4 regions of the Janthinobacterium sp. RA13 genome follow, and region 1 is predicted to be linked to each of the others. Evidence: predicted binding sites of a transcription regulator. Region 1 holds the regulator's gene; each other region holds the start of a gene.
What was found. Region 1 encodes sigma-54, which starts transcription at its own class of promoters, with help from an activator protein. Its sites were predicted from a motif close to TGGCANGNAANCTGCTTT; they were not measured.
Positions count from the first base shown of each region.

Region 2: urtA (urea ABC transporter substrate-binding protein) is a predicted target of sigma-54. The motif match lies at 5,107-5,124, and genes of this name have one in related genera.
Region 3: FG13_RS09295 (EDSAP-1 family PEP-CTERM protein) is a predicted target of sigma-54. The motif match lies at 3,094-3,111, and genes of this name have one in related genera.
Region 4: FG13_RS23750 (beta-propeller fold lactonase family protein) is a predicted target of sigma-54. The motif match lies at 4,554-4,571, and genes of this name have one in related genera.

Region 1 is NZ_JQNP01000001.1:4,851,322-4,858,393, reverse strand. It holds gene FG13_RS21480 (enoyl-CoA hydratase/isomerase family protein) at 1-1,005, opposite strand, end outside; gene hpf (ribosome hibernation-promoting factor, HPF/YfiA family) at 1,141-1,503, opposite strand; gene FG13_RS21470 (RNA polymerase factor sigma-54) at 1,573-3,051, opposite strand; gene lptB (LPS export ABC transporter ATP-binding protein) at 3,056-3,811, opposite strand; gene lptA (lipopolysaccharide transport periplasmic protein LptA) at 3,811-4,392, opposite strand; gene lptC (LPS export ABC transporter periplasmic protein LptC) at 4,418-5,029, opposite strand; gene FG13_RS21450 (KdsC family phosphatase) at 5,072-5,605, opposite strand; gene FG13_RS21445 (KpsF/GutQ family sugar-phosphate isomerase) at 5,605-6,639, opposite strand; gene FG13_RS21440 (monovalent cation:proton antiporter family protein) at 6,724-7,072, shown strand, end outside.
Region 2 is NZ_JQNP01000001.1:2,016,909-2,023,980, forward strand. It holds gene urtE (urea ABC transporter ATP-binding subunit UrtE) at 1-193, opposite strand, end outside; gene urtD (urea ABC transporter ATP-binding protein UrtD) at 200-1,030, opposite strand; gene urtC (urea ABC transporter permease subunit UrtC) at 1,027-2,148, opposite strand; gene urtB (urea ABC transporter permease subunit UrtB) at 2,145-3,731, opposite strand; gene urtA (urea ABC transporter substrate-binding protein) at 3,801-5,054, opposite strand; gene FG13_RS08825 (DUF4349 domain-containing protein) at 5,253-6,041, opposite strand; gene FG13_RS08830 (transglutaminase-like domain-containing protein) at 6,058-6,657, opposite strand; gene FG13_RS08835 (DUF2760 domain-containing protein) at 6,923-7,072, shown strand, end outside.
Region 3 is NZ_JQNP01000001.1:2,112,018-2,119,089, reverse strand. It holds gene FG13_RS09305 (nitroreductase family protein) at 1-915, shown strand, start outside; gene FG13_RS09300 (EDSAP-1 family PEP-CTERM protein) at 930-1,928, opposite strand; gene FG13_RS09295 (EDSAP-1 family PEP-CTERM protein) at 2,037-3,020, opposite strand; gene FG13_RS09290 (glycosyltransferase) at 3,209-4,441, opposite strand; gene FG13_RS30650 (hypothetical protein) at 4,580-4,756, shown strand; gene FG13_RS30645 (hypothetical protein) at 4,997-5,134, shown strand; gene FG13_RS09285 (hypothetical protein) at 5,264-5,632, shown strand; gene FG13_RS09280 (acyl-CoA thioesterase) at 5,716-6,174, shown strand; gene FG13_RS09275 (DEAD/DEAH box helicase) at 6,262-7,072, opposite strand, start outside.
Region 4 is NZ_JQNP01000001.1:5,343,182-5,350,253, forward strand. It holds rRNA gene FG13_RS23725 (23S ribosomal RNA) at 1-441, shown strand, start outside; rRNA gene rrf (5S ribosomal RNA) at 579-691, shown strand; gene pedF (cytochrome c-550 PedF) at 903-1,388, shown strand; gene FG13_RS23740 (substrate-binding periplasmic protein) at 1,404-2,237, shown strand; gene FG13_RS23745 (TonB-dependent receptor family protein) at 2,292-4,430, opposite strand; gene FG13_RS23750 (beta-propeller fold lactonase family protein) at 4,635-5,591, shown strand; gene adh (aldehyde dehydrogenase) at 5,843-7,072, shown strand, end outside.

The sequences.
Region 1 (7,072 bases):
GTCCAGGCTGGCGGGGTTCCAGCGCGGCGCATTGTCCTTGTCGACCACCAGCGCGCGCACGCCTTCGAGCACTTCGCCATGCGCGAAGTTATGGCGCACCACCGTGCGCTCCAGACGCAGGCAATCGGCCACGCCCAGGTGAGCGCCCCGCTGCAGCAATTCCAGGGTGACCGACATCATCAAAGGAGAGCGCAAACGCATGGCCGCCAGCGCCTTGGTGGCGAATGCACTGCTGTCCTGCGCCAGCGAGGCCATGATGGTCGCCACCGAACCCGCGCCGAAATGGCGATCCAGCGCCGCACGCGCCGTCGCCAGGGAAGATACCCCCGCCCCGGCCTGGAACGGTGCCGCCAGCGCCTTGACGGCTACCGGCAAGGCCTCGCCCGGCGTCGAGTCGAACAGGGCCAGCAGCGCCCCCATCTGCGCCTCGGGCAGGAACACATCGGCCAGGCCCGTGTACAGGGCGTCGGCCGCGCTGATCGTCAAGCCCGTCAAGCCCAGGTACAGGCCCAGCTGGCCGGCCAGGCGGGACAGGAAATAACTGCCGCCCACGTCAGGGAACAAGCCAATATTGACTTCCGGCATGGCCATGCGTGTGCGGCCCGTGACGATACGCAGGCGGTTGCCGGGCCCGGCTTGCGCCACGCCCATGCCGCCGCCCATCACCACGCCGTCCATCACGGCAATATACGGTTTCGGATAGAAATGAATCACATGATTTAAGGCGTATTCTTCCGTAAAGAAATCTTCCAGCAAGGCGCTGCCGCCTTGCGGCGTGGCCTGGCCCGCATCGTAAAAGAAGCGGATATCGCCGCCGGCGCACAGGGCTTTTTCGCTGCTCGATCGAATAACGACGGCGTCCACGTGCGGATCGTCGCGCCAGGCCAGCAGGACCGCGCTCAGGGCGCGCACCATCTCCAGCGACAGGGAATTCAAGGCTTTCGGACGGTCGAGCACGATGTGCCCGGTGCGGTTGCGGATGGAGGTCTGGACGAAGTCGCTCATGGCAGGCAGGAAAGAAGTGAAAGTGCAAACATTCTAGCCCTTGCGCGGGGAAGATTGCGTTCAACAGGTCCAGGCGCAAAAAAGGGCGCAAGATGTGCGCCCTTAGTTGATCACAACTGCTGGAAGCGGGTGGCCTTAAACGGCGACGACGGCGTCTTCCTCGGAGTTGTCTGGCAGATGCTTGATCGCCTCTTTACCGTGCCCTTGCACTTTGGTTTTGTATTTCATCACTTGCCTATCGAGCTTGTCGATCAGGGTATCGATCGCGGCGTACAGGTCGTGCGCCAGGCTTTCCACATAGACAGTCTTGCCACTCAAACGCAGGTTGACTTCAGCCTTTTGACGTTTTTCTTTCTCTTTGAGGTTATCCACGGTCAGAATCACGGCGATATCGATAACTTGATCGAAATGACGTTTCACGCGCTCCAGCTTCGTTTGTACGTATTCACGGATGGCTGGTGTCACTTCGAGATGATGTCCGCTGATGGTGAGATTCATACACACTCCTAAAGATGATCGGGTTCGTGCGGTCCATCCTATCCGGCCCGCAGAGGAACCGAAAAAAACTTACAAACACTTACGCAGGCTCACTGGCGGAATTTTCAACGCTTCCCGGTATTTGGCAACAGTACGTCGCGCAATCACCATGCCTTGTTCCCCCAGCATGTCCGCAATCTTACTGTCGGATAAAGGATTTTTAGGGTCTTCTGCTCCTGTCAGTTGCACGATCAATGCCCGTATCGCCGTCGATGACGCTTCGCCCCCCGCTTCGGTGGCGACGTGGCTACCAAAGAAATATTTCAACTCGAACATGCCGTGCGGGGTCAGCATGTACTTTTGAGTTGTTACCCGCGAGATAGTACTCTCGTGTAAACCCAGTGTATCAGCTATTTCACGGAGCACAAGGGGGCGCATGGCAACGGCCCCATGCGAGAAAAAGTTCTTTTGTCTTTCTACTATCGCCTGTGCCACGCGCAGGATGGTGTCGAAGCGCTGGCGCATATTCTTGATCAGCCACTTGGCTTCCTGCAACTGTGCGCCCATGGCGCCCTCGCCCTTGCCCTGCTTGAGCAGGTTGGCGTACATGGCGTTGACGCGCAGGCGCGGCATGACGTCGTTGTTCAGGGTCACTTGCCAGCCATTGCGCGCGCGCTTGACGACGACGTCAGGCACCACGTAATCGGACACGTCCGAGGCGAACACGGCGCCCGGATGCGGATTGCACTGGCGAATCACCGTCTGCGCTTCGCGCAAGTCTTCCTCGTCGCAATCGAGGGCTTTTTTCAGCTTGTTGAAATCGCGCTGGGCAAACCAGGCCAGGTGCTTTTCCACGATGACGAGGGCCATGCGCCGCGTCACCATGGCGATGTGCGGCAAGCGCTTGATTTGCAGGGCCAGGCATTCGGACGCATTGCGCGCGCCCACGCCGGGCGGATCGAAACTTTGCAGCAGCGACAAGGCCGTGCGCATCTCGTCGGCGTCGATTTCCAGCTCTTCCGGCAGGCGCGCCAGGATGTCGTCGAGCGACTCTTCCAGGTAGCCATTGTCGTCGAGCGCGTCGATGATCAGCTCAACCAGCGCGCGGTCGCGCAATTCCAGCACCGTCACGCGCATCTGCTCCATCAGGTGCTCGCGCAGAGTGCAGTGATGGGCTTCCAGCTGTGGACGCGAATCTTCATCGTCCGGCGCCTTGCCGCGGCTCGCCTCGCTCCAGTCGCTGTCGCCGCCATCCGCGGCAGCCGGACTGTCGCCCGCCTCGCCATCAAAGGTTTCCGCTTCGGCCGGCGCGGCGGGCGCTTCCTGGCCTGGCGGCTGGGGCGGCGCTTCGGCCGGCGCGGCCGTGGAACTCAAGGCGCCGTCGGACAGCAGGCGCAGCGAACGGTCGAGCGGATCGTCTAGGCGTTCGAGCAAGGGATTGTCCGTCAGCAATTGCTCTAGTTCCTGGTGCAATTCCAGGGTAGACAATTGCAACAGGCGTATCGATTGCTGCAACTGCGGCGTCAGTGCCAGGTGCTGCGAAGTGCGCAGCTGCAATGATTGTTTCATTGGCTCACATGCGGAAGTGTTCGCCCAGATAGACCCGGCGTACCGACTCGTTCGCGATGATGTCGTCGGGGCGTCCCGACGCCAGCACCGAGCCCTGGTTGATGATGTAGGCACGGTCGCAGATACCCAGCGTCTCGCGCACATTATGATCGGTGATCAGCACGCCGATATTGCGCTCCTTCAAGAAACGCACGATGCGCTGGATCTCGATCACGGCGATCGGATCGACGCCCGCGAACGGCTCGTCGAGCAGCACGAAACGGGGATCGGTGGCCAGCGCGCGGGCGATTTCCACTCGGCGGCGCTCGCCACCCGACAGGGACAGGGCCTGGTTCTCGCGCAGCTTTTCAATTTGCAAGTCGGCCAGCAATTTGTCCAGGCGCTCCTCGATCTCGGCCTTCTTCAAAGGACGGCCTTCGACGGTCTGGATTTCCAGCACGGCGCGGATATTGTCTTCCACCGTCAGCTTGCGAAAGACGGACGCTTCCTGCGGCAGGTAGGACAGGCCCATCTGCGCGCGGCGGTGGATCGGCAGGCTGGAAATGTCCACGCCGCTGATATCGATGCTGCCGCCGTCCGACGGCACCAGGCCGACGATCATGTAGAACGAGGTGGTCTTGCCGGCGCCGTTCGGGCCCAGCAACCCCACCACTTCGCCGCATTCGACTTGCAGCGAGACATCATGCACGACTTGCCGCTTGCCATAGGTTTTTTGCAGACCGCGAACGATCAGGGTGCTGCCGCAACGTGTATTTTCCATTATTTCTTTCCTGGCGCGGGCGTGGCCGGCGCTTTCTCCGCCGCCGGCGCCTTGGTCTTCGGCTGGATCACCATGCGCACGCTGCCGCCATCGGGCGTGCTGGTGCCGCTGTTGGAATTTTCCATCGCAAACACTTCCTTGCGGCTGTCATACGAGATGAAGGCGCCGTTGGCCACGTCGGTGACTTTCGTGCCTTCCAGGCGCGTCAACTTGGCCCGGGAAAACAGTTTCACCACTTCCGTCTTGTTGTCGTATTCCACGCGCTCCGCTTCGCCTTCGACCCACAGGTCGCCCGCGCCATCGCGCTTCTGACGGAAGGTGGCCAGCTTGCCGGGATCGGCCCAGAAGGTAATGAACTGGTAGCCTTGCGGATCTTCCGTGATCAGGGCCCGGCCCGCCTTCATGGTCAGGGTGCCTTTCACCAGCACGACGTCGCCCGTCAGGGTGCGCACCTGCTTGACGTCATCGACGTGGCCGCTGCGTGCCGTGATGACGGCTTCCTTCTCGGAATCGGCCTTCTCGGCATGCGCCACGCCCATGATGGCCAGGGAAAATACGGTCAACAGCAAGATCTTCTTCATAGTATGGTTTCCTTGTTTCATTCTGTCATTTTGCCGCCGCGGCCGGGCGCGGTTTCGGCGGGAGGACCATGCGCAGCGCATTCTGCACTTCCACCACGCCGGTGGCGTTATTGGCCTTCATGCCGACGCCATTGAGGCGCGAGGCGCCCGTCAGGATATCGACAGGCACGTCCGTTTCCATTCTTTCCTCATCCGGGAACACCGTCAGCGCTTCCGTCCTGACCGTCAGGTTCTGCGCCTTCGGGCTGGCCACGCGGTCGATCACGACCTTGCGGTGCAGTTGCAGCCGGGTATTGTCCTGGTCGATATGCGCCAGTTCCGCATTCATGTTCAACGGCGGCATGCCTGGCGTGAGCTTGCGCACGAAGGGCTGGTCGATATCGGACGAATCGTCGGCCGGATAATGCGTGAGCTTGGTGCCCGACACGATATAGCTGGGTTTGCCCGTCAAATCCATGCGCACCAGGCTGAAATTGGTGATGAAATAATCGGGCTCATCCAAATGTTTGCTGGCCTTGATGTCCTGGCTGTTCTTGTTCATCACTTCGAGCAGCCAAAAGCTGGCCAGCGCGACAACAACCGCGCCCAGCAGGGTAAAAATCGTGCGCCAGCGATGGGCGCCTCCTGGCTTACGCATAGGGTTTCACTCTTTCCAATATCACTGGCGGCAAGGCGCGCCTCACTCCAGGAACGGCGCCATGACGCGCGCATAGTTGTCCTGGGCGCGCAGCAGGAATTCGCAGATCTCGCGCACGGCGCCGCGGCCGCCGCCGGCCTGCGTCACATGGTGCGCCAGGCCCTGCGCTTCCGGGCGCCCGCCCGGCACGCTGACGGCAAAACCGACGCGCTTCAGGATGGGCGCATCGATGACGTCGTCGCCGATATAGCCGCATTGCTCTTCCGTCAAGCCCGTCAGCGCCAGTAGTTCGCGAAACGGCGTCAGCTTGTCGTGGCCGCCCTGGTGCACATGGGTAATGCCCAGGTCCTGCGCGCGGCGTGCCGTGATGGCCGAGCGGCGCGCGCTGATGATGGCCGTCTGCACGCCCGATTCCTGCAGCAGCTTGATGCCCAGGCCATCATACACATTAAACGTTTTCATCATCTCGCCGTCCGGGCCGAAATGCAGGCTGCCGTCGGTGAGCACGCCATCGACGTCAAAGATCATCAGTCTGACCTTGGCCGCGCGCGCCAGGTTGTCCGCTACGCTGTCCATCAAATCACCTTCGCTTGCGTCAGATCATGGATATGCAGCGCGCCCACCAGCTTGCCGTCGGCATCGACGACCAGCATCTGGTTGATGCGGAACTGCTCCATCACGGCCACGGCATCGACGGCCAGGCGTTCGGGCGCGATGCTGCGCGGCTGCGCATGCATGACGTCGCGGATCGCCACTTGCGTGAAATCCTGCACGCGCTCGAACATGCGGCGCAAGTCGCCATCGGTAAACACGCCCACGGGGCGGTTGTCCGCATCGACAACGGCCGTCATGCCCATGCCCTTCTTCGTCATTTCTTCCAGCGCCTGCAGCAAGGAAGCGTCCACGGGCACTTGCGGCACCCGTTCGCCGCTGCGCATGACGTCATGCACGTGCGTGAGCAGGCGGCGGCCCAGGGCGCCACCTGGATGCGAGCGGGCAAAATCTTCTTCCTTGAAGCCGCGCAAGTCGAGCAATGCCACGGCGAGCGCGTCGCCCAGGGCCAGGGTGACGGTGGTGCTGGCCGTCGGCGCCAGGTTCAGCGGACAGGCTTCTTTTTCAACAGAAACATCCAGGTGCACGTCGGCCAGCTGGGCCAGGCTGGAATTCGGCTTACCCGTCATGGAAATGAGCACGCCGCCCATGCGCTTGACGACGGGCATGATGGCCATCAGTTCCGACGACTCGCCCGAGTACGATATGGCAATAAAAGCATCGTCCGAGGTGACCATGCCCAGGTCGCCATGGGCCGCTTCGGCCGGATGCACGAACAGGGCCGGCGTACCGGTGGAAGCGAGGGTGGCGGCAATCTTGCGCGCGATATGGCCGGATTTGCCGATGCCGGAGACGACGACTCTTCCTTTGCATTGCAGCAACAGCGCCACGGCGCGGCCCACGCTGTCGTCCGTGGCCAGGCGCGCGTGCAACGCAACGATGGCGTCGGACTCGATCTGCAAGGTGGTGCGGGCCAGCGCGACGGCGCGCTCGGTCGTCGCTTGCATGTCAATTCGATCAAAAGCTTTCAGCATTGTTTTTTCATGGGTTACACTCATGCCCAAAGTATAAACGAATTAGGAAAGCAAAAAACTTGCCAGTCACAACAAACAACGATTTCCATTGACCGTACCGGGCAACCCATGTTTTCCTCGCTTGAACTGACCCTGATGTTACTCGGCAGCGCCGTGCTGGGCGTGGTCGCTTTCAGAATGTTGCATTTGCCGCCCATGCTGGGCTACCTGGCCGTTGGCATCGTCATCGGCCCCCACGCGCTGGGCCTGGCGGCGGAAAACGAGGCCAGCCATACGCTGGCCGAGTTCGGCGTCGTCTTCCTGATGTTTTCCATCGGGCTCGAGTTTTCTCTGCCCAAGTTCCTCGCCATGCGGCGCATCGTCTTCGGCCTTGGCATGGCGCAGGTGGTCACCACCATCATCGCCACCGTCGTCTTCGGCTGGCTCGTCGGACATTACCTGTCCGCCTACATCCACC
Region 2 (7,072 bases), 2.8 Mb from region 1:
TGTCGCGCCCCTGGAACACCACCGTGCCCTGCGCCACGGGCAGCACGCCCATCAGGCATTTCAACAAGGTCGTCTTGCCCACGCCATTCCTGCCCAGCAAGGCCAGGCATTCGCCCTTGCGCGCCGACAGGTTGATGCCGCGCAAGGTGTGCGAGGAACCATAGTATTGATTCAATTGCTCGACTTCCAGCATATGTGTTCACCTTCCCAGATAGACTTCGATGACGCGCTCGTCGGCCTGCACTTCGTCCATGCGGCCCTGCGCCAGCACGGAACCCTCATGCAACACGGTGACGATGCCTTGCTGGGCAATGTCCGTCACAAAACCCATGTCGTGCTCGACCACCATGATGGAATGCTTGCCGCGCAATTCATTGAGCAATTCCGCCGTGCGTGCCGTTTCCGCATCCGACATGCCGGCCACGGGTTCGTCCAATAGAATCAGCTGCGGCTCCTGCATCAAAAGCATGCCGATTTCCAGCCACTGCTTTTGCCCGTGCGACAGCAAGCCGGCCGGCCGCGCTTCCTGGCCGTTGAGGCGGATCAAGCGCAATATCGCTTCGATCTTGCCTGCCTGCTCCGAGCTTAAACGCGCAAACAGGGTGGGCGCCACGCGCTTGTCCATTTTCATCGCCAGTTCCAGGTTGTCGAACACCGTGTGCTGCTCGAACACGGTGGGGCGCTGGAACTTGCGGCCAATGCCAGCGTGGGCGATTTGCGCTTCCGTCATGGTGGCCAGGTTCATGGTCTGGCCAAACCAGGCCGTGCCGGACGTGGGCCGCGTCTTGCCGGTGATCACATCCATCATCGTCGTCTTGCCGGCCCCGTTAGGGCCGATGATGCAGCGCAATTCGCCCACGGAAATATCGAGACTCAGCTTGTTGATGGCCTTGAAGCCGTCGAACGACACGCTGATGTCTTCGAGGTACAAAATCGCGCCATGCGTCGTATCGAGGCCCTCGCCTTTCACGCGCGAATACGTGGCGCCAGCCTCGGTGCTGGCCATGCCGGGCAACATGCGGATGCTCATGCGGCCTCCTCTGCCACGACGGCCGTTTTTTTGCGTTTGAGCTTGCTCAACACACCGAGCATGCCCTGCTGCATGAACAGGGTCACGACGATGAACAGCAGCCCCAGCGCGAACAACCACAGTTCCGGCAAGGCGGCCGTGAACCAGCTTTTCAAGCCATTGACGGTGAAGGCGCCCAGCATGGGACCGATCAGTGTGCCCCGTCCGCCGACGGCCACCCACACGACCATTTCGATGGAATTGGCCGGTGACATTTCGGACGGGTTGATAATGCCCACTTGCGGCACGTACAGGGCGCCGGCGATGCCGCACAGCACGGCCGACAAGGTCCAGACGAACAGCTTGAACCACAGCGGGTTGTAGCCGAGGAACATCAAGCGCGCTTCGCTGTCACGCACGCCCTGCAGCACCCGGCCCAGTTTCGAGCGGACGATGGCGCGCGCGCCGATCAAGGCGGCCAGCAGGAAGGCCAGGGTCAGCAGGAACAGCACGGCCCGGGTGGCGGGCGCCGTGATGCTATGGCCCAATATCGTCTTAAAATCCGTGAAACCGTTGTTGCCGCCAAAGCCTGTGTCATTGCGGAAGAACAAGAGCATGAAGGCATACGTCATCGCTTGCGTGATGATGGAAAAATACACGCCCTTGATGCGCGAGCGAAACGCAAAATAACCGAAGACAAACGCCAGCACGCCGGGCACCAGCACGACGAGCGCCATGCAATACCAGAAATGTTCCGTGAACGCCCAGTACCAAGGGTAGGTTTTCCAGTCGAGAAAGACCATGAAATCGGGCAAGCTGCTGTGGTACTGGCCCTGGTCGCCGATGGCGCGCATCAGATACATGCCGTGCGCATACGCGCCCAGCGCAAAGAACACGCCATGGCCCAGGGACAGGATGCCCGTGTAGCCCCAGACGAGGTCCAGCGCCAGCGCGGCCAGCGCGTAACACATGAACTTGCCCACCAGCGCCACCGTGTAGGCGGACACGTGCAGCGCATGGCCTTCGGCAAACGTCAGATTAAACATCGGCAATAGCGCTGCCAGCAGCGTGCAGGCGGCAATGGCCAGCCAGACGGGCCGCGTGAACAGGCCCTGCTTTATCGGATAGGAGGTAGTCATTCGACGCTGCGTCCCTTCATGGCAAACAGGCCCTGCGGCCGGCGCTGGATGAAAATGATGATGAACACGAGAATGGCGATCTTCGCCAGCACGGCGCCCGCCACCGGTTCGAGGAATTTGTTCACTTCACCCAGGCCCAGCGCGGCGATCACGGTGCCGGCCAGTTGGCCCACGCCACCGAGCACCACCACCATGAAGGAATCGACGATGTAGCTTTGGCCCAGGTCCGGTCCCACATTGCCCAGCTGCGACAAGGCCACGCCACCCAGGCCCGCGATGCCGGAACCGAGGCCGAAGGTCAGCATGTCGACCTTGCCCGTGGCCACGCCTACGCAATCGGCCATGCGGCGGTTTTGCGTGACGGCCCGCACGAACAGGCCCAGGCGTGTCTTGTTCAAAATCAACCACACGGCCACCACGACAACGACGGCAAAGCCGATGATGGCGAGGCGGTTATACGGCAGCACGAGGCCGCCCAGCACGGTGACGCCGCCCGACATCCAGGCCGGATTGGCCACTTCCACGTTTTGCGCGCCAAAGATCGTGCGCACGGCCTGCATGAGGATCAGGCTAATGCCCCAGGTGGCCAGCAGGGTTTCCAGCGGCCGCCCGTACAGCCAGCGGATCACCGTGCGCTCGAGCGCCACGCCCACCAGCCCGGCGACGAGGAAGGCGGCCGGTAGCGCCGCCAGCAGGTACGCATCCTGCAGGCCAGGCAGGAAGTTGCGGAAGAACAGCTGGCACAGATACGTCGTGTAAGCGCCTATCATCAGCAATTCGCCATGCGCCATGTTAATGATGCCCATCAAGCCAAACGTGATGGCCAGCCCCAAGGCGGCCAGCAGCAGCACGCTGCCCAGAGAGATGCCGTAAAACACATTGCCAGCGAATTCCATGCGCGCCACTCGTCCCTTGATCTGGCGCATAGTCTCGATGGCGGCCAGCTGCACGGCTTCGTCGGGCTCGCCCCCTTTGTCCAGCATGGCTTGCAGCACGGGCAGCAGCCGGGCATCGCTGCTGCCGGCCAGCGCCTGCACAGCTTGCTTGCGTGTGGCCGCATCGGGCGCATGCAGGTTGGCGCTGGCGATCAGCACTTGCAATAGTTGTTTAATTTCAGCATCGTTTTCCCGCCCCAGCGCCGTGCGGATCAAGGGGATTTGCGCGGGATCGACCGCCTTTTGCAAGGCTTGCGCGGCAGCCAGGCGCGTGCTCCGCTCGGAAGCCAGCAGCTTCAACCCCGAGAGAGCGCCCGCCACGGCCGAGCGCAAGCGGTTGTTGACCATCACGCCATCGATGCCTTCCGGCATCGGCACGTTCTGGCCGCTTGCGGGGTCAACCGCCTGCTCGCCATCGACGATATACACCTTGCCGTCGGGCGCGGCATATAACTGATCGTCCTGCAAGGCTTGCAGCACCTTGGCAGCCTCGGGCGTGGCCAGGGCGGCGATCTGGGCGACGGCGGCGACCCTGGCATCGGGGTCGTCGCCGGCCAGCGGTTTGAGCAAGGATGGATCGATGGCGGCCTGGGCCATGGATGACAGGCACAGGCAGGCGAAGACCAGCAGCGATGTGAATAGCCTCATTGATATCCCGGAAAAGCGTTGATGGTCGGCACCACCGGACGCATTGCCCGATGGCGCTGGCGTGGCTCTTTACAGCTTTTGTTTGCCCTCATTGCCCTTGATGAACGGGCTCCACGGCTGGGCGCGTATCGGTTCCTTGGTTTTCCACACGACATTGAATTGCCCATCAGCCTTGATCTCGCCGATCATCACGGGCTTGTGCAGGTGGTGATTGGTCGCATCCATGGTCAGGGTGAAGCCCGACGGCGCCTTGACGCTCTGGCCGGCCATGGCGGCGATCACCTTGTCGGTATCGGTCGACTTGGCTTTTTCCACGGCTTGCGCCCACATGTGGATGCCGACATAGGTCGCTTCCATCGGGTCGTTCGTCACGACCGAACCCGCGTTCGGCAGCTTTTGCGCCACAGCATAGGCTTTCCACTGCTTGATGAAGGCCGTATTCACGGGATTCTTGACGGACTCGAAATAATTCCACGCCGCCAAGTGGCCAAGCAAGGGCTTGGTATCGATGCCGCGCAACTCTTCCTCGCCCACGGAAAACGCGACGACGGGCACGTCCGTGGCTTTCAAGCCGGCATTACCCAGTTCCTTGTAGAACGGCACGTTCGAATCGCCATTGATGGTGGAAATGACGGCCGTCTTGCCGCCCGTGGAAAACTTCTTGATGTTGGCGACGATGGTTTGATAGTCGGCATGGCCGAACGGCGTGTAGACCTCGCTGATATCGCTATCCTTGACGCCCTTGCTTTTCAGGAAGGCGCGCAGGATCTTGTTGGTGGTGCGCGGATACACGTAATCCGTGCCCAGCAGCACGAAGCGCTTGGCGCCGCCGCCATCCTTGCTCATCAGGTATTCGACGGCGGGAATCGCCTGCTGGTTCGGTGCCGCGCCCGTATAAAACACGTTCTTTTCCAGCTCCTCGCCCTCATATTGCACCGGGTAAAACAGCAGACTGTTGAGTTCCTTGAACACGGGTAAAACCGACTTGCGCGACACGGACGTCCAGCAGCCAAACACGACAGCTACATTATCCTGCGCCACCAGTTGGCGCGCTTTTTCCGCGAACAAAGGCCAGTTCGACGCCGGATCGACGACGACGGCTTCCAGCTTCTTGCCCAGCACGCCACCCTTGGCATTGATTTCGGCAATCGTCATCAGCGCCACATCCTTGAGCGACGTTTCGGAAATGGCCATGGTGCCCGACAGCGAGTGCAAAATGCCCACCTTGATCGTATCGGCGGCCAGGGCTGCCTGCATATAAGTGGACGTGGCCAGGGCCAGGGCGCCGGCGGCGGCCGCTTTCAGGATGATGCGTCGTGACATGGGGACTCCTGTGATGGGTTCGTGGGATCAAAGCTGGGCATACGATGTTGTTAAAGCAGAATGCATGCCAGCACCAGCAGGTGTCCGCCATGGTGCACGCGGCTTTTGCCGCACGAAAAAAAACCTGGCTGCACAAGGACTGTGCAGCCAGGTTTCAAATTGCCGTAAAACGGTGCGCCGGACGCAACAATTCCGGCATCAATCCTTGCGCGGCGCTCCACGCAGGCGGCGCCAGCCCTTGCGTCCCAGCGGGAACAGCAGCACAAAAGCGATCAGCCACGGCAGAATGTACGCCATGGCCGTGATGGCGTTGGCCACGCCTTCCGACAGGTTTTCCGTGAAATTGCCCAGCGCGCGCTTGACGGGCCGCCAGAACGATTGCTTGCCTTCAGCACTGATGACGACGTTCAGCAAATCCGTGTCGATGCGCTGCATCAACAGCGCATTGGCCGCCGTCGCCTGCTCCAGCTCCACTTGCACGGTGGCCAGTTCCTTGCTCACCTTGATCAGGGCATCGACGTTCGTGCCTGAACGCTTTTCCAGGTCTTGCAATTGCGCCTGATATTGCTTGAGCATTTCCAGGCGTTTCTTGCTATCGAGCACAGGACGGCCCAGGTCTTCCACCTTGGTGCCCTGGCTGGTGACGTCGCCTTCGGCCGTGACCAGCGCGACGAGCTTCTTGATGCCAGCCGGCTTGGCGCGCATGCTGATGCGCGCATGCACATAGCGGCCGCTGTCGACGCTGGAATCGAGCAGCAAGCAGCCGTTTTCCGTGTCGGCCTTGCAGGCGGCGACCACCTTTTCATACAGGGGCCGCACTTGCGCCTCATTCGTATCGACGCTGACATTATGTTCATAGGCAAGAAACTCGCTGCCCTTTTCCTTGCCCTCAAGGCGCGCGGCGCTCGACTGCCCGCCGCTCTCGCCCTTGCTGCCGCAACCGGCCAGCAACATCAGGCCGATCAGGCCAATACAGATTTTTTTCATGGTTTCTTTCTTTGGATTATTTTTGCAGAGGCAACAATTCAATATCGGGCAAGTGCGCCGCCACGTCCTGCACCGTCGCATGGCCGGTCAGGGACGCCACCACCTGCGGCAGCGGTTCCGCCCAGATTTCCGGCAAGTCGCGTTCCTCGGGCGCCAGCACGGGAAAGGCCAGCTGCTCGCGCGGCGGCGTGAAGGCGGCATCGACGCCGGGCTTGTTGCCACGCGCATCGATGCGGTACCAGCCGAAGTCCTGCAGATACACGGCATTCAAGCCATGCAGACAAAACGGCGGCCCCACTTCGCCGACGGCCAGGCGCTGGTAGCACAGGCCGGCAGGAATGCCGTTGGCGCGCAGCAGCGCGGCCAGCAAATGGCTCTTCGCATAGCAATAGCCCGTGCCATGCTGCAAGACGTCGGAAGCGCGGCAAGTGACGGGATTGCGCTGGTAGTCCCAGCTGTGGGCCACCTCGTCGCGCACAAAGGCAAAGCAGCGGGCCGCGATGGCGGCGTGGCCCACCGCGCCTGCCGCCAATGCGGCTGCCTTGGCGCGCACGGCCGGATGGTCGCTGTCGATATACAGGCTGCTGGCTAGATAGATGGAAAAGTCGGTAGACATGGCATCCAGGTCATGCAAAAAGATAATGCGCGATTCTAGACGAAACAGCATGAAATCGAGCGTTTCCTTGCGCAGGAACAAAGAAAATCCACGCGTCAGGCTCTCTGCGCGGGGGGCGGCGACTTTGGCGCCGGCCCGGTAGCTGGTATCATGCGGGCAAACGCAGCCGGCCATATAGACCCGGCACATGCACTGCCCTGCGAAGCGGCCCCGCCACCGGGCGCGCCGCCGACGCCTCCCTACAGATCAGAGAAACGAGTTCCCTATGAGCACATCATCGTCCCACCCATCGTTCTGGCGCCGTGTCCCGCTGGCCTTCGGCGCCTTCTTCAGCACCCTGTCGGACGCCGCCTATGCGGCCCGCGTGGAAAAGCTGTCCCTGCCCGAAGCCGCTCCCGTCGCGCCAGTGGCACCT
Region 3 (7,072 bases), 2.7 Mb from region 1:
TCGCTCGGTGCCTTGCTCGAAAGCATGGCGCTGGCGGCCAGCAGCCACGGCTTGCGCATGGAGGCGCGCCGGCGCCTGTCGATGCCCGACAACTTGCCCACGTTTGACGTGCACCTGCTCGACAGCCCCGGCATGCCGCCCGATCCGCTGGCGGCCTTCTTGCCGCAGCGCAGCGTGCAGCGGCGCCGGCTCAGCACGCGCCGCTTGCGCGCCAGCGAAAAGGCGGCGCTGGCGGCCAGTTTGCCGCCCGGCTACGGCGTGCAGTGGTTCGAAGGCGGGCGCGCGCGCCTGGCCTGTGCGCGCCTGATGTTCGACAATGCGAAGCTGCGCCTGACCATGCCCGAGGCGCACAAGGTACACCGCGACGTGATCGAATGGGGGGCGCGCTACAGCAGCGACCGCATCCCGGAGCAGGCGCTCGGCGTCGATCCGATGACGGCGCGCCTGATGCGCTGGGTCATGCACAGCTGGCGCCGCGTGGATTTTTTCAATACCTGGCTTGCGGGCACCGTGGCGCCGCGCCTGCAGATGGATTTGCTGCCGGGCCTGTATTGCGGCGCGCATTTCGTGTTGCTGGCCGAGGCGCCGCCGCGCCATATCGACGATTACGTGGCGGCCGGCCGCGCCATGCAGCGTTTCTGGCTGACGGCCACGCAGCTGGGACTGCAGTTGCAGCCGGAGCTGACGCCGCTGATCTTTGCCCGCTATGTGCGCGAACGGCGCACTTTTTCACGCACCGATGGCATGCAGGAAATGGCGCAGGAGCTGGCCGTGCAATGCCAGGCCGTGCTGGGGGCGGCGGCATTTGACCGGGCCGTGTTTCTCGGACGCATAGGCGCGGGGCCGGCCGCCAGTGCGCGCTCGCTGCGCCGTCCGCTGCAGGACTTGCTGGTGGCGCCCGCGGCGGGGCAGTGAGGCGCGCGCCAGCATCAGCGTCTGCGTCGGCGTCGTGGCGCCAGGCAAGCCAGCGCTGCCAGGCCAGCCGCCAATAGCGGCAAGGTGCCGGGCAGCGGCACTGGCGTGACGCCTGGCACGTAGGCCAGTTCGGAACTGTTCAGCATGTTCAACACGAGGGTGTAGTTGCCCGCCGCCAGATTATCCGTGACGGCGCCGTACTGCCCGCCGCACGTCGTGCCGACGCCCGTGCCGGTGGGCGCGCCGCATCCGCTGGGGTCGTAGGTAAACATGCTGCCGCTGGTGAGCGGCGTTTGCGCGTAGCCCGTATTGAGGTTGGCGGCATCGGCCAGTTCGGTGCCGCCCAGGATGCCGGAGCCGAGGTTGCCATCGGGCGCCCAGTTGAAGACGATCTGGCCATTTTCATCGATGATGGTAAATGTCAGCGCCATGTTGGTGGTAGCCGCTGATCCCGTGCCGGCCAGCGCGTCCAGGTACAGCTGCATGAAGGGCAGGGCCTGGAAGTCGAAGGCCAGGGTTGCGCCCGGTTGGCCGACGACGAAATTGACCGTCATCGCGGTGCTGGAGCCATTGCGTCCCGAGGCGTCGGCGCTGCCGCCGCCCGCCAGAAAGGTTTCCGCCGCATTCACCGTATGCGTGCTGGTCGAGCCCGGTGGAAAAGGGGGGATTTGCGAAGTGACGATCTGCGCCTCGCCGCGCGCATACGAGGCGTTGCCCATGCCTTGCCGGGTAAAGTCGTTTTCTCCCTTGGTAACGGCGCCGCGCTTCGCTTGCAGCGCGTCGATCTCGTTGCTGCCGCCATTGATGATGCTGCTGCCGTTGAGCGTGGCGGTGGTGCGCGACAGGTCGATATTGCTGAGCAAGCTGGTGGAACCGGTGGGATTGCTGATGACCAGGCCAAAGACACTGGTGTACGAATAGCCGTAGGCGGCGGCACTGGCAGTGCCGCTGCTGGCCAGCAGCAGAAAAGCTAAGAGGACTGTTGGCAGCCGGGTGCAAGAAAATATAGTCATGAAAATCCTCATCTCCTGATCGGCCGCGTTGTAAGGAAAACCGACAGGTTTGCCACATAAAAAAGGCGAGGAGAGCCCCTCGCCTGTAAGTCCCCCCTGTTGCCTGGTTCAGGCGGCAACCTTGCGGCGGCGGGCATAGCCCAGGCCAGCCAGACCCAGGCCCAGCAAGGCCAGGGTGCCTGGTTCCGGTGTCGCTTGCTGTTTCACCAGATCCACGCTTTCCACCGCATTCAGGGTCAGCGTGTAGTTGCCGGCCGTCAAGGCATTGCTGACGGAGCTGAAATTGCTGCCGCACACCGTGCCGACACCGGTACCCGTGGGCGTGCCGCAGCCGGAAGGGTCGTAGGTGAACAGGTTGCCGCGCGTGAGGAAATTGGTCGCCAGGCTGGTGTTCAGGTTGGCGCCATCGGCGTTTTCAGTGCCGCCGAAGATGCCCGAGCCGATCGCGCCATCGGGCGTCCAGTTGAACACCGTCGCACCGGTCGCATCCGTGATGGTGAAGGTGACGACCAGGTTGGCCGTGGCGGTGGACAGCTGGCCGACCGTGCTTTGCAGGAAGACCTGCATGAAGGGCGAGGCCAGGAAGTCAAAGCTCAAGGTTGCCGTGGGTGAGCCGACGATGAAATCGACGGAAAAGCCCGTGGTCGAGCCGTTGCGCCCGGAGGCATCGGCCGTGCCAGCTGGGCCGTCGAGGTGGGCTTCGGCCACGTTGACGACCTGCGTGGAAGTGGAGCCGGCGGGGAACGAGGGGAATTGCGTGCTGACGATCTGTGCATCGCCACGCGAGTAGTTGCCCAGAGGGCCCTGTTGCGTGAAATCGTTCTCGCCCTTGGTGACCGCGCCGACGTTGGCGCGCGGGGCATCGAGCGAGCCGGAGCCGCCATTGATGACGCTTACGCCATTCAGGGTGGCCGTGCTGCGCGAGATGGTGGTGCTGTTGGCCACCGTGATCTGACCCGTTGGCACGGCGATCACGAGGCCGAAGATGTTGTTGTAGGAATAGCCGTAGGCGCCCGCCTGTGCGCTACCGGCGGCGCACAGCATGGCCAGTGCCGCTGCGGCCGGGAGCAGTTTCAGTTTCGAGAGTTTCATTGTATTCACCTCGTGGTTGAGTGAGTCTGGAAGTCTTGCTTGAGTCCTGTCGGCAGGTGCTCATGGCCAGATCTAAGCGACTTCCATGCCAACGCATGAGGTTCTTTTGAAATCAAGGACTTGGCGTGCTTTTGTTGACGTACTGCAGGTGTTGCCGGACGCTCTGTAAGAAAAACCGACGCCGCCCGTCAAGGCAGGCCGCCTGGTGGCAAAGAGCCCAGCAGGGCGTGCATATGGGGCAGCAAGCGTTGCCCTGGCACATAGTCGCGCATGGCCGTGGCCAGCTGGCGCGCCGCCAACCTGGCTCGGCCATCGTCGAGCATGCGCGTGGCGGCATGGCGCAGGGCGGTTTCCTGGAAGCGGTCGGCGCGCAGCAGCAGGCCGGCACCGGCCCCGGCGATGCCGTGCATGTTGAGGAATTGATCGAGGTTGCTGGCGATGCCGATGACGGGCACGCCCGCCGTCAGCGCCTGCTGGCTGGTGGGGCTGCCGCCGTTGCAGATCACCAGGCTGGCGCGCCGGGCGGCCGCGTCGCCGGGCAGAAAGGGCGCGACATAGGCATTCGGCGGCACGGCGTCGACGCGGATGGTGCCGGCCGTGGCCGCCAGTACGGTGACGGGCAGGGGCGCCAGCGCGCGCAGCACGCGTGGCAGCAATTGCCCCTGGCCGGAGCTGCCCAGGGTGACATAGATGATGGGCCGTCCGCTGCTCAGTTCCGGGCGCTGCCACCAGTCGGGCAAATCAAGCGGCGGCGCCCAGATGACGGCGCCCAGGTAGTCGTGCGTGGCCGGCATGGCTTGCGGCGGAAACAGTTGCGGAATATCCGCGTACAAGGTGCGGTCGGCATCCGTATAGATGCGCCGCAAGTCGCTGCCCAAGGATGGCAGGCCATGGCGGCGGCGCACGCGGTTCAGGGGCACGGCGTGCGAGGCGAAGGCCAGCGGGCGGATCAGGCGGAACAGGGGATCGGCCAGCCAGATGGGCAGCATGCCTGTCAGAGGCAGGCTGGGCACCGTGTAGTGCTGGCGCACCCAGGGACTCCAGTAGGCATTGCTGACGGTAATGTAGGGAATGCGCTGCAGGCGCGCGCTGACCGACAGCGACAGGCGGAAGTCGCCGATCACGAGATCGGGCTGGACGGCATTGAGCAGGCGCAAGTCGTCTTCCACATACGCGTGCAGCGTACTTTCCGTATAGACGGGCTTGCCGTGCGCCAGCGCCTGCAGAAATTGCAGCGATGAAATACTGTCGATGCGCCAGCGCCGGAAGGGCGCTTGCTTGAAGCAAAAGTCATAGCCGTCGGCACAGGCAAAATGCACCTCGTACTTGTCCTCGTCCAGGCCCTGGGCCAGGCTCAGGGGACGGCCGACGTGGGCCAGGGTCACTGCCTCGGCCATAAAGAGGATTTTCTTGCGCGCCATGGAAATCGCTTGCACTCGTAGCTGGAGGGGATGCTTGTCAAGTTGGAGTGGCGCCACGCCGTTTAGTTCCCTGCAGCGTGCCGCTGGCGGGCGCCAGGATTTGGCCGCATCGGCTACAGTGGGGCAAAGGAGGCCACCATGCAGCCACAATTCCATCTTGACCCGTTGCGTGCGCACAGCACGCCCGAACCCGATATGCCGCCACCGCCGGAAGGCGACCCGCTCACGCCGCCGCCGGAACAGCCGCCCCACATTGATCCCGTGCCGGTCGAGGAGCCGACGCCGCCGCCGCCGCCGCCCGTGAAAATGCATTGAGTGGTTTTCGGACCGTTGCACCGCGCCATGGCCTGCGGAGGGGGGACGCGCGCCGCGTTTATTTCCTATCGGAAATGGACTGCGGGGCGGCCGCCGGCGCCACGCCATTTAAACAACAAAAACGTCAATAAATGTTGCCGACTGGATACAAATCAAACGCTAACTGTCGAGTGTCATGCGGCCGTCACGATTCTGTTCTTATAATGAGACATCATAAAAATTCTTGTACAGGAGACCATCGTGGGCAATTCCTTGCATAACAAAATCTACCTGGGCCGGCGGCCTGTGATCACCAGCAAAAACCTTTTGGCGCTGGCGCTGGCGGGCGCCGTGGCGGGTTGCGGCCTGGCCTGGCTGCTGCTGCGCAGCTATAAATAAGGGCTGTCCAGCCCGTCTTTCAGCCATCCGTTCGCCGCGCGGACGGAGACTGATTCACGTTGCCTGTTGCCGATGCGCAGCGGGGCGCGTACCATGGGGGCCGAACACCTGGCCTTTTATGGAAAAGTAATGAAGAACGAGAAATTAACAACCGATGAATATGACGCGCTGGAGCAAGTTGCACGCGGCATCAAGACCGAGCGCCCCAGTGCTTGCGTGGCCCGCAATGCCAAGCGCCTGTCCGGCCTGAAGCTGCTCAGCTATGCACGCGATGGCCGTCTGTCCATCACCGAGAAAGCACAACAACTGTTGTTCCTGCGCCGCTGCATCATGGGGCTGCGCGCTGTCGCCACCGATCCGCTGACCAAGCTGGAGTCGGACGTGGCGTATTTCCTGGGCAAGAAAGCCCACATCGTGGCGCGCGCCGAAGGCGAAGGCCACGACATTTCCGACAAGGGCCGCGAATCGCTGGCCGACATCGACACCCTGGGTCTGTAAGGCTCACAACCGGCCCTCGTGGCCGGTTTTCACATCTTCCCTCACTTTTAATTTCCCCTTTGGAGAACACTTTGGACAGCGCGATGAACTGGTCGGCCCACGAACTGACGATGACGGTCCTGATGACGCCTGATATGGCCAATTTTTCCGGTAACGTGCACGGTGGCACCATCCTGAAATACCTCGACAGCGTCGCCTATGCCTGCGCCAGCCGCTATTCGGGCAGCTATGTGGTGACCTTGTCCGTGGACCAGGTGATGTTCCTGCAGCCTATCCACGTGGGCGAGCTGGTGACGTTCCTCGCGTCGATCAATTACACGGGCACGACATCGATGGAAGTGGGTATCCGCGTGGTGACGGAAAACATCCAGCAGCGCCTGGTGCGCCATGCCAACAGCTGCTATTTCACGATGGTGGCCGTGGACGCCAACCGCAAGCCCGTGGCCGTGCCGCCACTGGTGCTGGAGACGCCGGAGCAGCACGCGCGCTTCGAGCAGGCCAAGCTGCGCAAGCTGTCGCGCCAGAAAGTGTCGAAAAAATAAATGCGGCGGACATGAAAAAACGGCCACCAGAGTGATCTGGTGGCCGTTTTTTATTGCCTGCCGCCTGTGGGCGGCATGGCGCCGTGATTAACGGTCGCCGTAGCTGCGGCGTGCGCCGTCGGTGCTGCGCGGGTTGGAACCTTTGTAGCCGCCGCCGGTGCTCGGTGCGCCGTCTTTGCGTGGTGCGCCTGGCTTGCTGAACGTGCGTTGGCCTGGCTTCGCGCCGCCACGGTTGTCGCCCGGTTTCCAGCCGCCTGGACGGGCGCTCGAACGTGGTGCCGACGCCGTTTTCTTAGGCTCGAAACCTTCGATGACATTGACCGGGATCAATTGCTTGGTGAAGCGTTCGATGCGCTTGACGTTCATGCCTTCAGCGTGGTTCACCAGCGAGATGGCCAGGCCATTGCGGCCAGCGCGGCCGGTACGGCCGATGCGGTGGACGTAGTCTTCCGGGAACTTCGGCAGGTCGTAGTTGAACACGTGGGTGATCGTTGGCACGTCGATACCGCGGGCGGCAACGTCGGTGGCAACCAGCACTTTGACCTGGCCGCGACGCATGCCGTCCAGGGTGCGGTTACGCGCGCCCTGATGCATGTCGCCGTGCAAGGCGGCAGCCGAGAAACCGGCGATGTTCAGACGGTCGGCGATGGTGTCGGCGTCACGCTTGGTGGCGGTGAACACAACAGCCTGGTCCAGCGATTCGTCGCGCAGCAGGTGGTCCAGCAGGCGATTCTTGTGCGACAGGTCGTCGACGAAGTGCACGCGCTGGGTGATGTTTTCATGCTTGTTGCTCGAGCTAGCCACCTGGATGACCAGTGGGTTCTTCGTGATGCGGCGGGCCATGTTGCCAACGACGCCGTCCAGGGTTGCCGAGAACAGCATGGTTTGACGGCCTTCT
Region 4 (7,072 bases), 490 kb from region 1:
CTCCCAAGAGTTCATATCGACGGGGGAGTTTGGCACCTCGATGTCGGCTCATCACATCCTGGGGCTGTAGCCGGTCCCAAGGGTATGGCTGTTCGCCATTTAAAGTGGTACGTGAGCTGGGTTTAAAACGTCGTGAGACAGTTTGGTCCCTATCTGCCGTGGGCGTTGGAAATTTGAAGGGGGCTGCTCCTAGTACGAGAGGACCGGAGTGGACGAACCTCTGGTGTACCGGTTGTCACGCCAGTGGCATTGCCGGGTAGCTAAGTTCGGAAGAGATAACCGCTGAAAGCATCTAAGCGGGAAACTTGCCTTGAGATGAGATTTCCCAGAGCCTTGAGCTCTTTGAAGGGTCGTTCGAGACCAGGACGTTGATAGGCTGGGTGTGGAAGTGCAGTAATGCATTAAGCTAACCAGTACTAATTGCCCGTACGGCTTGTCCCTATAACCTTAGCAGGTACAGAGGATAAGACGGTACAACGTTGCGTGTGTGTTGATACTACTATTCATTACCCAATCTTTGCTTCTTCCAGATTCAGGCTTTGTCGCTCCACTGAGGACAAATGCCAGTACAAGTTATGCCTGATGACCATAGCAAGTTGGTCCCACCCCTTCCCATCCCGAACAGGACCGTGAAACAACTTTGCGCCGATGATAGTGCTGCAACCAGTGTGAAAGTAGGTTATCGTCAGGCTTGTTATTCGAAAAAACCCCTTCCGGTGATCCGGTTGGGGTTTTTTTACGTCTGGTGGTTTTGTCTGGCGCTGTCGGATTACACGTGCGGTGACACAAATACGTGTTGCAGCTGTTCCAAATTGATACATGGGCGGCCGGATGTGGGGCATAAGTGCATGGCATGGCATTTGCTCTTCTTGGGTATTGACTAAAAAACCAAGGAGACCAGCATGACCTATTCCATTCGTACCCTGCTCGGCGTTGCCGCCGCCGGCGCCGTTGCCCTCACTTCCCTGCTGACCTTGCCGCATGCCTATGCGCACGGCAATGTCACGCCGCAAGGCGTCGACACCACCGGCTTGCCCAAGGTGGGCGACAAGTGGCTCGAACAAAATCCGTATCGGGGCAACAAGCTGGCCTTGACGGTCGGCACCTCGGCCTACAACCAGAATTGTGCGCGCTGCCACGGCATCGAAGCCATCTCGGGCGGCATCGCGCCGGATTTGCGCCAGCTGGACCGCGATTGTTTTGGTATCAAGAATGAGACAAAGAAACAGGCTTGCTACAAGGAGACGGACAATTACTACCTGACCACCATCCGCCACGGTAAAGTGCGCAATGGCGCCGTGTACATGCCGCCGTTCGAAGGCGTGTTCAATCAGGAAGCCATGTGGGCCATCAAGACCTATCTGGAAACCCGTAGAGAATCGAACTGATCACGAAGGAGTCCCATGCGTTCATTTCAATTCCGCAGCGCGCGCGCGATGATCTCGCTCGCTTGCCTGGCGCTGTGCGCAGCCGCGCCGGCGCGTGCCGACTGGCAGAAAGTGCGGCAGTCGGGCAGCCTGAAAGTGGCTGTGTACAACGAGTTCGCGCCATTTTCCGACAAGGGTGTTGGCATCGATATCGACATCGCCGAAGCGCTGGCGAAAAAGTTGGGCTTGAAACTGAGCTTGCTGCCATTTCCCGCCGGCGAAAACCTGAACGATGACTTGCGCAATATGGTGTGGAAGGGGCATTACCTCGGTTATGGTCCCGCCGATGTGATGTTGCATGTGCCCGTCGACAAGAAGCTGATGGCGGATAACGACAAGGTCGAAATTTTTGCGCCGTATTACGTGGAAACCGTGCGCCTGGCGCGCAGTGCGCAAGCCGTGCCGCAATTCGACGGCGTCGCTACGCTGGCTGGTAAGCGCATCGGCGTGGAAAAGGTATCGATCGCGGCCATGCTGATGTTGGGCGAAGATAATGGCAAGTACCGCGACGACGTGCGCATTTTCGATACGGCGGCCGAAGCCTTGCAACAATTGCAGGCGGGCAAGCTCGACGCCGTGCTGGCGAACCGTTCGGAAATCGAATCGGTGCTGAAAAGCGATCCCGCTTTCCCCTTGAGCGAAGTGGCGTTCGCCCGCTTGCCGCGCGCGGGCTGGGCCGTGGGCCTGGCCGTCAGCAAGCAACAACTCGACGTGGCCAAGTTGCTACAGGCAGCCATGAACGAGATGGCGGCCAGCGGTGAACTAAAGGCGATCTTTGAAAAATATGGGATGAAGGAAGCGCGGCCGTAACAGTCCATGCTGTATGTGAAGCCCGCACATCGGAAGATGTACGGGCTTTTTGTTTTAGAAACTGTACTGCGCGCTGACACCTAACAACCAGTTGCGTCCCGGCGCCGCTTCATAGTAGCGTTTGTTACTGTCGCCGACGATGACGGAGCCCACGTAGGTCTTGTCGAAAAGATTGTTCAGGCGGGCAAATTCCTTGAAGCGCCAATTCCCCACATTTTGTTTGGCGTTGAAGCGCGCATTGAACACCGTATAGCCGGGCGCCGGTTTTTCGATGTTGCTGTCTTCCGCGTAGACCTGGTTGCTGGCCAGGCTTTCCAGCGCCGCGCCAAAACGGTCGAGCGTGTCTTTCCAGGCCAGTTCCGCGAACAGATTGGCGCTGGGCACGCCCGGCAAGCGGCTGCCTTCGCGCACGCTGCCAAACGCCTGGTCATACACGGCGTGCAGGCTGGTGAGGGCTACTTTTGTCGTGAAGCCATATGGCAAGTTCGAGTCCAGCGACACTTCCATACCCTGACGCAAGGTTTTACCTGCATTGCGATAGCTGGTGCGCCCGCCGCTGGACTTGTCGACCACCAGCTCGTCGTTGGTCTTGATCTGGAACACGGCCGCGTTTACGTGGGTGTTGTTGGCGATTCTGGCCTTGATGCCCGCTTCCAGGTTGGTGCTGGTGGCCGGTTTCAGCTGGTAATTGAAGCCGCCACCGGTGCCCGAGTAAAACAGTTCATTCAAGGTGGGCGCTTCGAAGCCGCGCGCGGCGCTGGCGTAGACGTTGACGTTCGGCGTCAGTTTATACAGCAGACCCAGCACCGGTGTCGTGTGGCTGAACTCCAGGCTGCCGCTGTCGTTGCCATTGCCGAGGAAATGGTCGTCGACCGCCACTTTCATCTTGCTGTAGCGCAAACCTGCGCTGAGCAGCCATGGGCCGCTTTGCCATTCCGCCTGGATATAGGGATCGAGGCTGGAGACGACATTTTGCTCGTCGCGGCGCAGCTTGCCTTTTACGCCAAACGTGTTGCCGATGTAATTTTCATAGCCCGTGCGGTCGTCGCTGGAGCGGCCGTAATCGATGCCGATGGTCGTGCTCAGCTTGCCGCCTGCCAACTGGTTCACGTGCAGCCAGTTGGTGTCGATGCCGTAGAACTCACGCTGGAAGTCGACCACGCCGCCTGAATGGCTGGGCGGTGCCTGGAAGCCTTTGGTAAAAGCCTGGTACTGGATCACGTCGCGGTTGCCGCCATACACCATCACATGCAGGCGGTCGTCGCCGAACGACTGTTCATAGGTGGCGCCGATTTGCTGGTGGTCGATACTCTTGCGCGTGTTGTAGCGCTCGGCCAGGGTGCGCTTCGGGTTCTGCGTGTCGCTCGCATCGGTTTCTCCGGCGCGCGGGTCGCGGGCAAACGTGGCCCAGGTGGCGCCCAGCGGATCTTGTGTGTTGCCCTGATGCAGGCTGTTGGCGACGATGGTCAGCTTGCTGTCCGCCGTCGGCTTGACGGTGATCTTGCCGAACGCCTGTTCGCGCGTGGCGGCGCTGTGGTCGCGGAAACCATCGGTGCGGAAGCGCGAGCCGTCGAGCACGTAGCCGATGCCGCCTGCCTGGCCTTGTGCCGTCAAGTCCACCTTGTTGGTGCCGTAGCTGCCGCCCGTCACATTCAATTCGACGGACGGGGGATTTTGTCCATCTTTGGAAAACAGCTGGATCACGCCGCCCGAATGGTTGCCGTAGATGGCAGAAAACGGTCCGCGCAGCACTTCGATGCGCTCGGCCGTATCGAGGTTGAACGTGGCGGCCTGGCCCTGGCCATCGGGCATGCTGGCGGGAATGCCATCGCTGATCAGCTTGACGCCGCGCACGCCGAAGGCCGAGCGGGCGCCGAAGCCGCGCGACGAGATCTGCAAGTCTTGCGCGAAGTTCTGGCGGTTTTGCACAACCAGCCCTGGCACGGCGGCCAGCGCTTCCGACGCGTTGACGCGGATTTGGCCATCCTGGATGCGGGCGCTGTCGACGACGTCGATCGAGGCCGGCACTTCCTGGCTGGGGTGGGCGATGCGGCTGCCGCTGACGACCACCGTATCCATCAGTTGCCCGTTGGCCAGGTCAGCTGCCTCGGCGGCAAAGACGTGGGGGGCGAGGGTGGCGCTGCCGGCGACAAACAGGCTGGCGATGGTGTTCAGGCGGAAACGATGCTGCATGCGGATTCTCCAATGTGAATAAAAGCCTGCTTTGGTCGCGTGCGCGGCGCAGGTCTGCATAGTTGTATCAAGCAATATGCCTGCCATGTCTCCATTGGTGGGCTGAAATTATACGCGTGTCAGTGGCACGGCGTTTGCATGCAGCAATGTTCAGATGCGCCGATGCCGCGCGCTTTTCCTGTGTTTTGCCATCGAAAGGTGATTATGCCCAACTTCTTCCTGCGCTTGCGCCAAGTTTTCTGGCTGTTGCCTGCGCTCGCCAGCACCGCCGTCCAGGCCGCTCCCTTTGCCTATGTTCCTAATGAAAAATCGGGCACCTTGAGCGTGATCGATACGGCGACCGACCAGGTCGTGCGCCAGATCGCCGCGGGCAAGCGTCCGCGCGGCATCGCCGCCGACCCCAGCGGGCGGCAATTGTTTGTCACGGACGCGGCCAACAGCGCCTTGCTGCTGATCGATAACGCTGGCGAGGCGCCCGTGCGCACGGTGGCGCTGGGCAAGTCGCCGGAAGGTGTCAGTGCCTCGCAAGATGGTAGTCATGTGGCCGTGGCCGTCGAGGAAAACAATAGCGTGGCCTTGCTCGACGGGCATACCGGCAGCTTGCTTGCCGATATCAAGGTGCACGGACGTAACCCGGAACATGCAGTCTTTAGCCCGGATGGGCGCTGGCTGCTGGTCAGCGCGGAAGAGGCCGAGCAAGTCGACGTCATTGATGTGGCACAACGCCGCCAGGTCGCGTCCATTGCCGTGGGCTTGCGCCCGCGCGGCATCGGTTTCAGTCCGGACTCGGGCCGTGCCTACGTGGCGTGCGAACTGGTCAATGCCGTCTACGTCATCGACATGGCCGCGCGCAAGGCCATCGCCACCATTCCTGCGGGCAAGAATGCGAATGGCATCGCCGTCCATCCCGGCGGCAAGCAGGTGTATGTCTCGAACGGTATCGACGGCACGGTGATGGTGATCGACACGGCCAGTCATCAGGTCACGGCCACCATTCCCGTCGGCAAGCGCCCGTGGAATATGGCCATCACGCCCGATGGCGCCAAGCTGTACGTGGCCAATGGCCGCTCGAACAGCGTTTCCGTCATCGACACGGCCAGCGCGCGCAAGGTGGCCGATATTGCCGTGGGCGAATTGCCATGGGGCGTGGTGATTCGCTAGTGGCACAGGCGCAGGTGTTCCAGTCTGGTACACCTGTTCCATTGTGCAGCGGCTCAAGCCCGGGCATGCGCTGAAAAGCGGGCCGGTATTGACACCGCGCCCTTGCAACAAGGGTAAAACCGGCTAAGTTTGTAGTGGGATGGCGAGCTGGCACGGCATTTGCGGAAGACTCCGTGTACTCACCCCATCTGTACCAGGACGTTTGACTTTAATTAAGTAATTCCATTCTAATTAACCCGATAGAGGACGACATGAATCTCGCAGATATCAGCAAACTGGGCGTAGCCAATCCCTTCAAACAACGCTATGACAATTACATCGGCGGTCAGTTCGTTGCCCCAGTAAAAGGTGAATACTTTCCCAACATCACGCCGATCACCGGCTTGCCGTTTTGCGAAATCGCCCGCTCCACGGCGGAGGACGTCGAGCTGGCCTTGGACGCCGCGCATGCCGCCAAGGATGCCTGGGGCAAGACCTCGCCTGCCGAGCGCGCCAATATCCTGAACCGCATCGCCGACCGCATCGAGCAGAACTTGAGCCTGATCGCCACGGCGGAAACCATTGACAACGGCAAGCCGATCCGCGAAACGATGAATGCCGACATTCCGCTGGCCATCGACCATTTCCGTTATTTTGCCGGCTGCATCCGCGCGCAGGAAGGTTCCGTCGCGCAAATCGATGCGGAAACCTATGCCTACCACTACCACGAGCCGCTCGGTGTCGTGGGTCAGATCATTCCATGGAATTTCCCGATCCTGATGGCCGTGTGGAAACTGGCGCCAGCCCTGGCTGCTGGCAATTGCGTGGTACTCAAGCCGGCCGAGCAGACGCCAGCGTCCATCATGGTGTTGATCGAGCTGATCGGCGACCTGCTGCCGCCGGGCGTGTTGAACATCATCAATGGTTTCGGCCTGGAAGCGGGCAAGCCGCTGGCGTCGAGCAAGCGCATCGCCAAGATCGCCTTTACGGGCGAAACGGGCACGGGTCGTTTGATCATGGGTTACGCCGCGCAAAACCTGATTCCCGTCACCCTGGAGCTGGGCGGCAAGTCGCCGAACATCTTCTTTGAAGACGTGATGGATGCGGACGACGAGTATTTCGACAAGTGCCTGGAAGGCTTCACCATGTTCGCGCTGAACCAGGGCGAAGTATGCACCTGCCCGTCGCGCGTGCTGATCCAGGAATCGATCTACGAGAAATTCATCGAACGCGCCCTGAAGCGCGTGGCGGCCATCAAGCAGGGCAACCCGCTTGACTCGTCCACCATGATCGGTGCGCAGGCGTCGCAGGAGCAGCTGGAAAAAATCCTGTCCTACCTCGACATCGGCCGCCAGGAAGGCGCCGAAGTGCTGGCCGGCGGCGAGCGCAACACGCAGGCGGGCGACCTGGAAGGCGGCTACTACGTGCGTCCGACCGTGTTCAAGGGCAATAACAAGATGCGTATCTTCCAGGAAGAAATCTTCGGGCCCGTCGTGTCCGTC